DNA from 2 places in the Acidovorax sp. BL-A-41-H1 genome. Region 1 is predicted to be linked to the other one. Evidence: riboswitches for the same ligand, from Rfam matches in the RefSeq annotation. Region 1 holds a riboswitch; the other holds the start of a gene.

What was found. A riboswitch is a leader RNA that binds a small molecule or an ion and turns the genes downstream of it on or off. The one in region 1 is predicted to bind ZMP and ZTP.
Region 2: linked by a shared signal. The riboswitch ahead of glyA (serine hydroxymethyltransferase) and the one ahead of glyA (serine hydroxymethyltransferase) in region 1 are both predicted to bind ZMP and ZTP.

What each region holds. Positions count from the first base shown of each region.
Region 1 is NZ_JBPVJQ010000014.1:84,000-90,708, forward strand. It holds gene ACTPOI_RS26150 (DUF349 domain-containing protein) at 1-2,140, opposite strand, end outside; gene ACTPOI_RS26155 (lytic transglycosylase domain-containing protein) at 3,262-4,101, shown strand; ZMP/ZTP riboswitch at 4,169-4,319, shown strand; gene glyA (serine hydroxymethyltransferase) at 4,356-5,600, shown strand; gene nrdR (transcriptional regulator NrdR) at 5,622-6,071, shown strand; gene ACTPOI_RS26170 (DMT family transporter) at 6,369-6,709, shown strand, end outside.
Region 2 is NZ_JBPVJQ010000005.1:31,412-38,120, forward strand. It holds gene aroC (chorismate synthase) at 1-645, shown strand, start outside; gene ACTPOI_RS11295 (DMT family transporter) at 806-1,699, opposite strand; gene nrdR (transcriptional regulator NrdR) at 1,845-2,294, opposite strand; gene glyA (serine hydroxymethyltransferase) at 2,310-3,554, opposite strand; ZMP/ZTP riboswitch at 3,591-3,741, opposite strand; gene ACTPOI_RS11310 (transglycosylase SLT domain-containing protein) at 3,815-4,663, opposite strand; gene ACTPOI_RS11315 (DUF349 domain-containing protein) at 5,690-6,709, shown strand, end outside.

The DNA.
Region 1 (6,709 bases):
CATCCTTTTTCATACCAGGGCGGTCGTCGCCACGCACAGCCACCACGGGGCGGGCTGGCTTGGGGGGCGCCACAGGGGCGGCGGCAGGTGCCGCAACTTCGCCATCAGCGGCTGCCCCACTCGCATCGACATCCGCCGCAAGAGCATCACCCGCGCCGGCCTGCTCGGCAGGCGACGCAGCGTTTTGTGCCGCCTCCGCCTTCTGCGCAGTAGCCACCGCTTCAGCCGCCTGGGCCTGGCCACGCAATGCAGCCTCCAGCGCCTGCACGGAAGCACGGATCTGCTGGGCATCGCCCGTGGTATTGGCAGCCTCCAGGGCCTTGGAGGCGTCCAGCACCGCGCGGTCGCGTGCGCTCAGTTCGGTGGCAGCCTTTTCACGGTCGGCCGATTTGCGATTGAACGCCTCGTCAATGGGTTTGCGGAAAGCATCCCACAGCTTTTGTTCGTGCTTGCGATCCAGCGGCACGGACTGCGCCTCGGCTTGCCAGCGCTGCTGCAGGGCCTTGACCGCGTCAATGCGCAGCGTGGGTGCAGCGCCCAGCGCCGTTGCTTCGTCGATCATGGCGTGGCGGCGGGCCAGGCTGTCTTTTTGTGCGGCCTCCAGCGGCGCGGCGGCCAGGGCAATGGCCTGCTTCCACTGCGGCTGCAGTTCGGCAAACAGCTTTTCGCCCACATGGCCACCCTCGCGCCAGCGGTCACCAAACTGGTACAGAGCGCGGTTCATGCCCTTCCAGTCGGTCGATGACGCGTGCTCTTGCGCCCAGGCCTTGACCTCTTCGATCAGCGCCAGGCGCTGCGCCTTGTGCTCAGCCGCTTCGGTGCGGATCTTGTCCAGCCAGGCCTCGACGACCTTGTGCGCGGCGTTGCAGGCTTCGTCGAATTTTTTCCACAAGGCGTGGTTGGGGGCACCGCCTTGGTCTGCCTGCTTCCATTGATCACGCAGGTTGCGCAGGGTCTCCTGCATCTTGCGGCCACCCAGGGCCTGCCCTTCGGGGCGATTGAGCAATGCCTCAGCCTTGGCGACGAGGTCTTCGCGCACCTGGTCGGCGCTCCAGCGCTGCCAGCCCTCCAGTTCGCCCGCAGCCACCAGTGCGGTGTGCACCTGCTGCTCCAGCGCGTTGTCGATGTGTTTGCCATGCACCTTGAGCACGGCCCGCAGGGCGGCGGCGGCACCGGCGCTGGCCTTGCCATGGCCTTCGGCGGTTTCCTTTTCCAGCGTCGCCAGGGCTTCGCGCACCACCTGTGCAGCCTTCTCCACCACCTCGGGAGCCACCTTGGGCTTGGCGGCACGTGCGGGTTTGGCTGCAGCCGAAGCGGCGGCCGCCTCGGTAGGCAGGCCTCGCGCAGCACGCAGTTCATCGGCCCACACGGGCACGGGGGGCAAGGGTGCTGCTGCGTCTTCGGCCGCTGCGGCCGCCTGGGCCACGGCGGGCTGGAAGGCTTCCCACACCACCAGCAACTGGGTGCGAGAGGCGTCCAGCAGCGGGGGGAAGCGGGCTTCCACGCTCACCCAGCTGGCGTCGCCCGTCAGTTCCTGGGCTTGCTCCTGCCAGCGCGCAACGTCGGCGCGCAGCAGTTCAAGCGCCGCATGTGCATCGCGCCAAGGCTTGGTCGAGAGCACTTCAATGCGTTGTGCAAGCAGCACGGCGGCTTCGCGCTGCACCTGCACGCGGTGCTGCAGGTCTTCGATGACCTTCACGCGGTCAGCCATCTGCGCCTTGAGCAACGACAGCGGTTCACGGGACAAGGGCGCACCGGCCTTGGCCGCATCGCGCTGCCAGGCCAGGGCGTCTGCAATATTGAGCTTGGGGGCGGCCAACAGCGCCTGGGCCTTCTCGGCCCATTCGGCGGCGATCGCTTCTTGCCCCTTGGCGCGGCGGATTTCATCCAGGCGCTCACGCACGGCACGGGCGGCACCCTTGTCACGGCCGCTCAGCTCCTTGAAGACTTCCTGCAGCTGTTCGGGCGCGGGCTGGGTGGCCAGCCAGTCACGGATGCGAGAGGCGCGTTCGCCAGATGTGGCGGCAGAAAAAGCACCGCCGGTCAGCGCGTCGAGCGGATGCGGCTCTTGGGTTTTGGCCGGGGCCGGATTCACTTCAGGTGCGTCGGACATTTTGCTGCGGGAAAAAAATGGAAACATGGATCCAATGGATAACGAAGGCACCCCTGGCGCATTGCCAAAAGGAGACCTGCCACGGCAAGCGCACTGCATGCGTGCCGGGGCAACAAAGGGGCTATTTTCACCGGGTTCTGAGCGGGCGCCTGTGTATGCACCACACCAACCTTCTACAGGTGATCTGGCACAAGGCTTGGACAGGCAGCCGACAGGCTGCGGCCCCTCTATGGGAACCTCGCCCTACTGCGGGCGAACAGTCGCCCCGCCAGGGGCAGCCCCCATTATCTATATATAGACGCCAATGCCCAATCGCCAAGGGATCTTGCACGAATGGAGCGGCAAGCGGGCGCTGCGGAACGGGATGGGCTGCAAGGCGCAAAAAGCAGCAATAGCCGTAGCTATTGCGAGTATTTGCAACGCCGCAGACAGCCCGAGACCGCAGATGCACACGACGCGGTGATTTGTGCAGAATTTGTGCAGAGGATCCCAAGGATGAAGCGCAAACAAGAAAGCCCGACGGACAGGGCCTCATGGCCTGCCCGCCGGGCTTGACGGCTGACACAACGGTCTTTGCCATCGGTCGCGATGCGGAGATAAAGGTCCGCATGGCGAGGAGGCAAGGGATTGCCTCCAGGGGTTGCCTTAGAAGCGGCATCTGCTGCACCTTGGCACTGAATGCCCTCGGAGGGAGATTTCGCTTCGTCTGGCGATGCCTGAAATCTACAGGCGCCTCCACCTTACCAAAGTCGCTCTCCGGGCTCAAATCGGATTCTCAATGACGGCCACACGGCCGATTGAATTTGACACGAGGGTGTCACACCCACCACCCGCGCCAGGCAACTTCGAGCCCCTCAAAGAGCCCAAAAACTGTAATTTTTTACAGATTTTTCATAACTCAAGTATCTGATGATTTCGATTGTTAGTATTGACTATGCATTTAGAGAGCTTCTAGAATCCGCCAGCCCTGAAAACGGGCTAGTAAAAACCCCAACCCGCTGCCGAACCCGGCTAAGTCAAACCAGGCGACAAGCACTCCACAGACGTGCAGCCCGGACTTGATGGCGTACCAATCCAGGCGACTTGCCGGGAAGGTGCAGTCCCAGTGACTGCTCCAAGCTCCCGCTGCGCCTCAGAAAGGAAGAGCTATGACAGCGTCAGGAAAAATAGTCTCCGGCGTACGAACCTTCGTGGCCGATGTGACCGAAGGTTTTCTTGAAATCACCCACAACAGCTTTGCCCTCATCGGCCTGGCCGTTGCCTTCATCATCATTGCCCTCACGGCCCGGCCCGACCTGCGCCAGGCTGGCGAAGAGCGTCTCATGGGCTGGCTGCAGGCCCGCCAGGTGGAAATGCTGGGCATGCCCATCGAGCCCGAAGCCAGCGAGCGCGCCACGGCCGCCAACCCCAAGGACCTGCCCAAGGAGCAGGCCGCCGTGGCGTTCTGGCTCAGCAAGAAGTACCGCGTGGCGCCCGAGCCGCTCAGCGTGCTGGTGGCCGAGGCCTATGAGATCGGCACCCGCGCCAAGATCGACCCCACGCTGATCCTGGCCATCATGGCGATCGAGTCGAGCTTCAACCCGTTTGCCGAGAGCGCCGTGGGCGCCCAGGGCCTCATGCAGGTCATGACCCGCGTGCACACCGACAAATACCAGAGCTTTGGCGGCCACTTTGCGGCCTTCGACCCGGTGAGCAACCTGCGTGTGGGTGTCAAGGTGCTGCAGGAATGCATTGCGCGCGCTGGCTCCGTCGAGGGCGGCCTGCGCTACTACGTGGGCGCAGCCAACATGGCCGACGATGGCGGCTATGCAGCCAAGGTGATGGCAGAGCATTTCCGCCTGCGCCAGGTCGCCAACGGCCGGGCCATGCCCTTCAACCCTCCCCCATCGCTGTCCACCCAGGCGCCTGCCCAGAGCATTCCGGCCGCAGCCCCCCCGGCAGCGCCCACCGCGACCGCCGACAAGGTGGCCTTGCTGTCGGGTCTGTGAATCCCTCGGCCCAGCGGAGATTTGTGCGATGCACCTAGTAGGTGCACGCCGCCGTGTCGGCTACACTAGCGAAGTACGCGACTGGCGATAGGCGCGGTACCCGCACAGGGTGCTGCCGCTGACGTGGAAACCGGCAAGGGCCCGCCCCTTGTGAACCACTGGGAAGCGTGCCGCACGGGGCCACCCGCTGCGTTCAGCCGTTCGCCTGGGCAGCCCTTGTTTCAAGGGACACAAGTTCTTAGGACTGCCAAACCATGTACGACCGCAACATTCTTGTCGAACAAACCGACCCCGAACTCTTTGCCGCCATCCAGGCCGAAAACGCCCGGCAAGAGCACCATATCGAGCTGATCGCCAGCGAGAACTACGCCTCCCCCGCCGTGATGTGGGCGCAGGGCACCCAGCTGACCAACAAGTACGCCGAAGGCTATCCCGGCAAGCGCTACTACGGTGGCTGCGAGCATGTGGACGTGGCCGAGCAGCTGGCCATCGACCGCGTGAAGAAGATCTTCGGCGCCGATGCCGCCAACGTGCAGCCGCATTGCGGCGCATCCGCCAACGAAGCCGTGTTCCTCGCCTTCCTCAAGCCCGGCGACACCATCATGGGCATGAGCCTGGCCGAAGGTGGCCACCTGACCCACGGCATGCCGCTGAACATGTCGGGCAAATGGTTCAACGTGGTCTCCTACGGTCTGAACGCCAAAGAAGAGATCGACTACGACGCGATGGAAGCCAAGGCCCGCGAGCACAAGCCCAAGCTGATCGTGGCTGGTGCATCCGCTTACAGCCTGCACATCGACTTTGCCCGCTTTGCCAAGGTCGCCAAGGAAATCGGCGCCATCTTCATGGTGGACATGGCCCACTACGCGGGCCTGATCGCTGCCGGCGTGTACCCCAACCCCGTGCCCCACGCCGACGTGGTGACATCAACCACGCACAAGAGCCTGCGCGGCCCCCGTGGCGGCATCATCCTGATGAAGGCTGAGCACGAGAAGGCCATCAACAGCGCCATCTTCCCCGGCCTGCAAGGCGGCCCGCTGATGCATGTGATCGCAGCCAAGGCTGTGGCCTTCAAGGAAGCAATGCAGCCCGAGTTCAAGGCTTACCAAGAGCAAGTGGCCAAGAACGCCAAGGTTGTGGCCGAGACGCTGACCGCACGCGGCCTGCGCATCGTGTCGGGCGGCACGCAAAGCCACGTCATGCTGGTGGACCTGCGCGCCAAGGGCATCACCGGCAAGGAAGCCGAGGCCGTGCTGGGCGCCGCTCACATGACCATCAACAAGAACGCCATCCCCAACGACCCTGAAAAGCCGATGGTGACCAGCGGCGTGCGCATTGGCACCCCCGCCATGACCACACGCGGCTTCAAGGAAGAAGAAGCCCGCATCACGGCCAACCTGATTGCAGACGTGCTGGACAACCCCCGCGATGAGGCCAACATCGCCGCCGTGCGCGCCAAGGTCAACGCCCTGACCGCACGTTTCCCGGTCTACCGTTAAGCAAGCCGGTCCTGGAAGTCCATGAAGTGCCCCTTCTGCAGCCACCTCGAAACGCAAGTCGTTGAAACGCGGGTGTCTGAGGATGGGGTCTTCATCCGCCGCCGCCGCCAGTGCGGCGCGTGCGACAAGCGCTTCACGACCTACGAGCGGCCGGAAGTGAACTTCCCGGCCATCGTCAAGAAGGATGGTCGGCGCATTGAATACGACCGCAGCAAGCTGCTCGGCTCGTTCAGCCTGGCACTGCGCAAACGCCCGGTGAGCACGGAGCAGATCGACAGCGCCATCGAGCGCATCGAGGAAAAGCTGCTCAACCTGGGCCAGCGCGAAGTGCTGTCCGGCCGCATTGGCGAACTGGTCATGCGCGAACTCAAGAAGCTCGACAAGGTGGCCTACATCCGCTTTGCGAGCGTCTACCGCAGCTTCGAAGACATCGACGACTTCCGCGCCATGGTCGATGAAGTGCGCAAGTAGGTAGGTCAGCGCCAGGCCAGGCGACGTGGTCACCTCCACCCGGCCCACCGGGCATGGAATTCAAGCTTTTTGGCGCCTACAGCGCGCCCATCATGCCTTGATAGCTATCAATAGCATAGCAATCAAACAACGCCATGGCTTCCCGACAGATGCTGCCAGCAGCGCTGTCACCAAGGCTACAGCGCGCAACGCTCCTCAAACGATAGCTGCAACGGCATACTGGACGAGCGCAAACGGCATTTTTTGCTTTAAGTTTTTTACCCGCACATGCAGCACGCCCAGCGCCCGTGCCCGACAATCGCTGCGGTGAAAACCCGCCACTTTCTGCAGCTGGTGCTGCTGTCTGCCCTGTGGGGCGCCTCATTCCTCTTCATCCGCATCGCCAGCCCCGTGCTGGGGCCCAACGTGATGGCGGCCCTGCGCATCGGGCTGGCCACGCTCACGCTGATTGGCATCATGCGCGTCGCCAACGAGTCCTGGCCCTGGCGCCACTGGCGCGAGCTGTTCGGGCTGGGCACGCTCACCGTCGCCCTGCCCTTCTTGCTGTACGCCTGGGCGGCCTTGCACTTGCCAGCGGGCTACAGCTCGCTGCTCAACACCATGGCTGTACCGTTTGGCGTGATCGCCGCCGCCTGGAT
Region 2 (6,709 bases), on a different contig from region 1:
CAGTTCCGCGCCTGCATGACGCAGCTCGGCGAACTCGCGATTCCCTTCGAGAGCTGGGACCACGTTCGCTCCAACCCCTTCTTTGCGCCTGTGGCAGACGTGGCGCAGTACGAGGACTATATGGACGCGCTGCGTAAGGCTGGCGACTCCTGCGGCGCACGCATCCGCGTGCAGGCGACGGGCGTGCCGGTGGGGCTGGGCGAACCGCTGTACGACAAGCTCGATGCCGACATCGCCTACGCAATGATGGGGCTCAATGCCGTCAAGGGTGTGGAGATTGGCGCCGGCTTTGCCAGCGTGGCGCAGCGTGGTACCACGCATGGCGACTCGATGACACCCGGCGGATTCGAGACCAACAACGCAGGTGGCGTGCTCGGCGGGATCAGCACCGGGCAGGACATCGAGGTCAGCATTGCCATCAAGCCGACGAGCTCCATCATCAGCCCCCGGGCGTCCATCGACATCCACGGCAACAGCGCCGAGGTCATCACCAAAGGTCGCCACGACCCCTGCGTGGGCATCCGTGCGGCGCCCATCGCCGAGGCGCTGCTGGCGCTGGTGGTGATGGACCATGCCCTGCGCCACCGAGCGCAGTGTGCCGACGTGACCAGCGCGGTTCCGCCCATTCAGGCTTCGTTTCTCTGACAGGGTGCGGCATGAGCTGCCGCCGTTGACGGGGTGCGAGCTTTTCCGACGTTTGAGTTAATTGCCACTGTCCGCGGCTGGTATACGTGGCGTCTGCGACCAAGTGCGCCAGGGCCGCGTCAACTCGATATCACTGCAATGGGACACCTCGCTCAGGGTTTTAGTCTGTTTTCGCCCTGAGGATCGATAGCCACTTCAGGGGGTTGAAGCCGGTGACCAGGCCGGTGGCGGCCAGCACCAGCGCGCCGCCCCAGAACATGCCCGGGCCCAGCGTTTCCCCCAGGAAGATGTGGCCCCAGGCCACCCCGAACAACGGGATCATGAACGCCGAGCTCATGGTGGCCACCGGGGGTACCTCGGCGAGCACGCGCAGGTTCAGCCAGTACGCGAACCCCGACGTGACAATCCCCATCACGGCCACGGCTGCGAGCGCGCCGGGTGTGAAGCGGGCGTCTGGCAAGCTCCAGGCTGCACCGGGCGTCAGCAATATCAGCGCCGCAGCGTGGATGCCAGCGGCAATGGAAAGCGGGGACATGCGTGTGGTGGCGCGCTTCATCCATGTGGTGGACACGCCGTAGCAGGCGGCAGCCACCACGCTGGCGAGGGCTGCAAGCAGCAGTGAGGGCGTAGGCTCGACGGGGCCCAGCTGGACGATCAAGGCAACCCCGGCGAACCCGCAAAGGCAACCCAACGCCTTGGTGGCAGTCAGCGTGTCTTCCTTCATCCACGCAGCAGCAATCACACCGAACGGTACCGCCATGGTGTTGAGCAGCGAGCTGTAGCCCGCCGGCAGATGCAACGCGGCCCACGCATAGAGCAGGAAAGGCACCGCAACGGTGAGCGTGCCTAGGCCCACCAATTCGCGCCAATGGCGCCAGGGCCAGCGTTCGTTGGCCAGGCGCATGATGGCCATCAGGGTGAGCGTTGCCAGTGCAATCCGCAAGGCAGCCATCACGTTCGGCCCCAGGACGGGGCTGGCAATGCGGATGAAGAGGAAGGAAGCGCCCCACAGGGCCGAGAGCAGCATCAGCTGCAGGAAATGGCGGGTTTTCACCCCCGCATTGTCGGCCATTGGCCGCAGATGCGATGCCAGGGCTTGGCATAGGATTTTTGCGCTCAGACGAGGGCAACTCAGCTTGGCTGTAGTCGTGTCCCGGGTTGGCTGAACGCCGCTCCCGCTCCGGAAAGGCAGGCTCGCTCTACTTGCGTACCTCGTCCACCATCGCCCGGAAGTCATCGATGTCCTCGAAGCTCCGGTACACGCTGGCAAAGCGGATGTAGGCCACCTTGTCCAGTTTTTTCAGCTCGCGCATCACCAGTTCGCCGATGCGGCTGGAAAGGACTTCGCGCTGGCCCAGATTGAGCAGCTTTTCCTCGATGCGCTCAATCGCGCCGTCAATCTGCTCCGTACTCACCGGACGCTTGCGCAGCGCCAGATTGAAGGACGCCATCAGCTTGGCGCGCTCGTACTCGATCCGTCGGCCGTCCTTCTTCACGATGGCCGGGAAGTTCACTTCCGGCCGTTCGTATGTTGTGAAGCGCTTGTCACACGCGCCGCATTGACGGCGGCGCCTGATGAACACCCCGTCTTCGGAAACCCGTGTTTCGACGACTTGCGTCTCCAGGTGTCCGCAGAAGGGGCATTTCATGTGCGTATGCCCAACTTAGCGATAGACGGGGAAGCGAGCGGTCAGCGCGTTGACCTTCTCGCGCACGGCGGCGATGTTGGCCTCGTCGCGCGGGTTGTCCAGCACGTCAGCAATCAGGTTGGCCGTGATGCGCGCTTCCTCTTCCTTGAAGCCGCGCGTGGTCATGGCGGGGGTGCCAATGCGCACGCCGCTGGTCACCATCGGCTTTTCGGGGTCGTTGGGGATCGCGTTCTTGTTGATGGTCATGTGGGCTGCGCCCAGCACGGCCTCGGCTTCCTTGCCAGTGATGCCCTTGGCGCGCAGGTCCACCAGCATCACGTGGCTTTGCGTGCCGCCACTGACGATCCGCAGGCCGCGGGCAGTCAGCGTCTCTGCCACTACCTTGGCGTTCTTGACCACCTGTTCCTGGTAGGCCTTGAACTCGGGTTGCAGTGCTTCCTTGAAGGCGACAGCCTTGGCTGCAATCACGTGCATCAGCGGGCCGCCTTGCAGGCCGGGGAAGATTGCGCTGTTGATGGCCTTTTCGTGCTCGGCCTTCATCAGGATGATGCCGCCACGGGGACCGCGCAGGCTCTTGTGCGTGGTGGATGTGACCACGTCCGCGTGGGGGACGGGGTTGGGGTACACACCGGCTGCGATCAGGCCTGCATAGTGGGCCATGTCTACCATGAAGATCGCGCCAACGTCCTTTGCCACCTTGGCGAAGCGGGCAAAGTCGATGTGCAGGCTGTAGGCCGATGCACCCGCGATGATCAGCTTGGGCTTTGTCTCATGCGCCTTCTTTTCCATCGCGTCGTAGTCGATGGCTTCATTGGCATCCAGGCCGTACGAGACCACGTTGAACCACTTGCCCGACATGTTCAGCGGCATGCCATGCGTGAGGTGCCCGCCTTCGGCAAGGCTCATGCCCATGATGGTGTCGCCGGGCTTGATGAAGGCAAGGAATACAGCTTCGTTGGCCGAAGCACCGCAATGCGGCTGCACGTTGGCGGCGTCTGCGCCAAAGATCTTCTTGACCCGGTCGATGGCCAGCTGCTCGGCCACGTCGACGTGCTCGCAGCCGCCGTAGTAGCGCTTGCCCGGGTAGCCTTCTGCGTACTTGTTGGTGAGCTGGGTGCCCTGGGCCCACATCACGGCGGGGGAGGCATAGTTTTCGCTGGCGATCAGCTCGATGTGGTGTTCCTGCCGGGCGTTTTCAGCCTGGATGGCAGCAAAAAGCTCGGGGTCGGTCTGTTCGACAAGAATGGAGCGGTCGTACATGATGTGGCAGTCCTATGAACTTGTGTCCCTTGAAACAAGGGCTGCCCAGGCGAACGGCTGAACGCGAAGGCTTTACACCTTCGCGGCACGCTCCCCAGTGGTTTGCAAGAAGCAGGTTCTTGCCGGTTTCCACGTCAGCGGCAATGCCCCCAGGGCATAGCGCCTATCGCCAGTCGCGTACCCCACAAGTGTAGCCGAGGCGGCTCATTCAGCGCGATCCAAACCGTGAGCCTTGGACGTCGGGCTTGTATATGACAGGCCTACGAAGCCTCGAGCAGAGCAACCTTGTCGCTAGCGGCCGCGGGCGTTGCCGGTGCCGCGGCGGGTATCGATGCGGGCACGGTTTGCTGTGGCGCCTGGGTAGACAGTGTCGGTGGTGGGGACAGCGGTACGCTACGGCCGCCCGCCACCTGGAGCAGGCGGAAGTGCTCCGCCATCACCTTTGCTACGTAGCCTCCGTCATCCGGATTGTTGGCTGCGCCCACGTAGTACCGCAGTCCACCTTCCACCGAGCCGGCCCGGGCGATGCATTCCTGCAGTACCTTCACGCCGACGCGGAGATTGGTCACGGGGTCAAAGGCGGCGAAGTGGCCACCGAAGTTATCGTACTTTTCGGTGTGCACCGTGGTCATCACCTGCATCAACCCTTGTGCGCCGACAGCGCTCTGTGCGAACGGGTTGAAGCTCGATTCCACAGCCATGATCGCCAGAATCAGGGTGGGATCAATCTTGGAGCGAGCGCCGATCTCGTACGCCTCGGCAACCAGCACGCTCAGCGGCTCGGCCGCCACGCGGTACTTCTTGCTTAGCCAGAAGGCCACTGCGGCCTGCTGCTTGGGCAAATCCTTCGGGTTGGCGGCGGTAGCCCGGCCGCTGGCTTCGGGCTCGATCGGCATGCCGACCAGCTCCACCTGCCGCTCCCGCAGCCAGGTCATCAACCGTTCTTCCCCGGCCTGACGCAAGTCGTCACGGGCCGTCAGCATGATCACGACAAACGCCACGGCGAGGCCGATCAGCGCGAAGCTGTTGTGGGTGATCTCAATAAATCCTTCCACCACGTCGGTGGCGAAGGTGCGGAAACCGCGAAGTATGGTTCCTGACGCTGTCATAGCTCTCCTTTCTGAGGCCGCGCCCTCATCCCTGTGCGGCCTGTGAGGCCGCCAGGGTGGGCGAAAAGCCTGGATTGGTACGCCATCAAAACTGCAGGCGGCACGTCGATGGCGTGCTTGCAACCTCGTTTGAATTAGCCGGTGGGGTCGGCAGCGATTGGGGTTTCTACTGGCCCGTCGCAGGGCTGGCGGATTCTAGGAGGTGTCTTAATGCACAGTCAACACTATCAATGTAATTTGATATGCATTGTGGTAATATAAAAATGAGTTAGACCATCCTGTTCGGGTTCGTCGCTTGGGGCGAGCGGCGTAAGGGGCGGGGAGCAATCGGGGCGCCGTGGGCGATTGAAAAATTACCTTGGCCCCGTTCGCGCTGTTTTGTTAAGGTGCAGGGGCCTGTTGATCAGGCGACGTCATTGATAAGGTGCTCCCGTCCCGGCATTCAGTGCGGCGACGCAGCAGCACCTGATGCAATGGCACCCCAAGGAGGCAATCCCTTGCCTCCGCGCAGCCGGACTTTTACCCTCCGGACTGCGGCAGATGGCAAAGACCGTTGTGTCAGCCGTCAAGCCCGGTAGATGTGCATCGCATGTCCACCGGGCTTTCTTGTTTCTGGCCGAGTGCTTGATCTTTCGGGTTGCATGTGTCCGGGCGAAATATACGAAACCGTCATCGAAGGGATGGCATAGCTAGCCGGGATGACCGCACACTTTGCGATGTTTTTTAGTCTGGTAAGTTTGCCCGCAAGACGAATCATGAACGTGCCGCCAAGCGTGGCTGCCCGGCACGCTGGGGCGATCCGCATATATATAGATAATGCAGGGTGCCCCCGTCCCGTTTTTGCTCGCCAGGCATGGCAAGCGCGTCGCGATGTGTTTGCTCTGCAGCTGCAGTCGGGCCCGTTGGCCAGTTCCGGCCCTCTGGGCTTGGTGGCTTTGATTTTTCAGCCTGGACGCCCGTGAATACGGCGGTCAGGTGGGCGCCAGACGCCTTCTGATCTGGCCCATTTGCTATTCCCTTGGATCCATGTTTCCCTTTCTCTCCCGCAACAAAATGTCTGACGCTCCCGAAGTGAATCCGGCTCCGGCCAAATCCCACGAGCCGCATCCGCTGGATGCTTTGACCGGAGGCGCCTTTTCAGCCGCCACTTCTGGCGAGCGTGCCTCGCGCATCCGGGACTGGCTGGCGACACAGCCTGGCCTCGATCAGCTGCAGGAAGTGTTCAAGGAGTTCAGCGGCCGCGACAAGGGGGCTGCCCGTGCCGTGCGCGAGCGTCTTGATGAGATCCGCCGTGCCAAGGGGCAGGAGGTGATCGCCGCCGAGTGGGCCGACAAGGCCCAGGCATTGCTGGCCGCACCCAAGCTCAACATTGCAGATGCGCTTGCGTGGCAGCGCGATGCCGCCAAGGCTGGAGCACCGCTGTCGCGTGAGCCGCTCTCGCAGCTCAAGGTTCAGCTGGCGGATCGCGTCAAGGTGATCGAAGACTTGCAGCACCGCGTTCAGGTCCAGCGCGAGGCGGCTGTGCTCCTTGCGCAGCGTATTGAAGTCCTGTCGACAAAGCCCTGGCGCGATGCGCAGGCCGCGCTGGAAATGCTGGGCGCCGACGTAGCCCGCTGGCAGCAGCAGGCGGACGAGCTGGCCAGCGATGGCAGCTGGGCGAGCGTGGATGCGCGTTTTCCGCCGTTGCTGGATGCATCGCGCGTGCAGCTTCTCGTGGTCTGGGATGCTTTCCAGCCTGCAGTAGCCCAGGCTGTGCTTGCTGCAGAAGACGCCAGCGCGCCTTTGCCACCCGTACCCGTCTGGGCCGATGAGCTGCGCGCCGCGCGTGGACTGCCGCCAGAAGCTGGTAGCAATGCTGGCGCCGAGGCTGCTACAGGCAAGCCTGCGCGCGTGCCAAAACCACGGGTGTCCCCGGAGGCGGTCGAGAAATCCATGCAAGCGGTGCGTGAAGCGCTTGCCACCCTGGAGCGTGAAACTGAAGAAGGCCATGGCAAGGCCAGCGTTGGCGCTGCAGCGGCTCTGCGCGCCGTGCTCAAGCAGCACGGC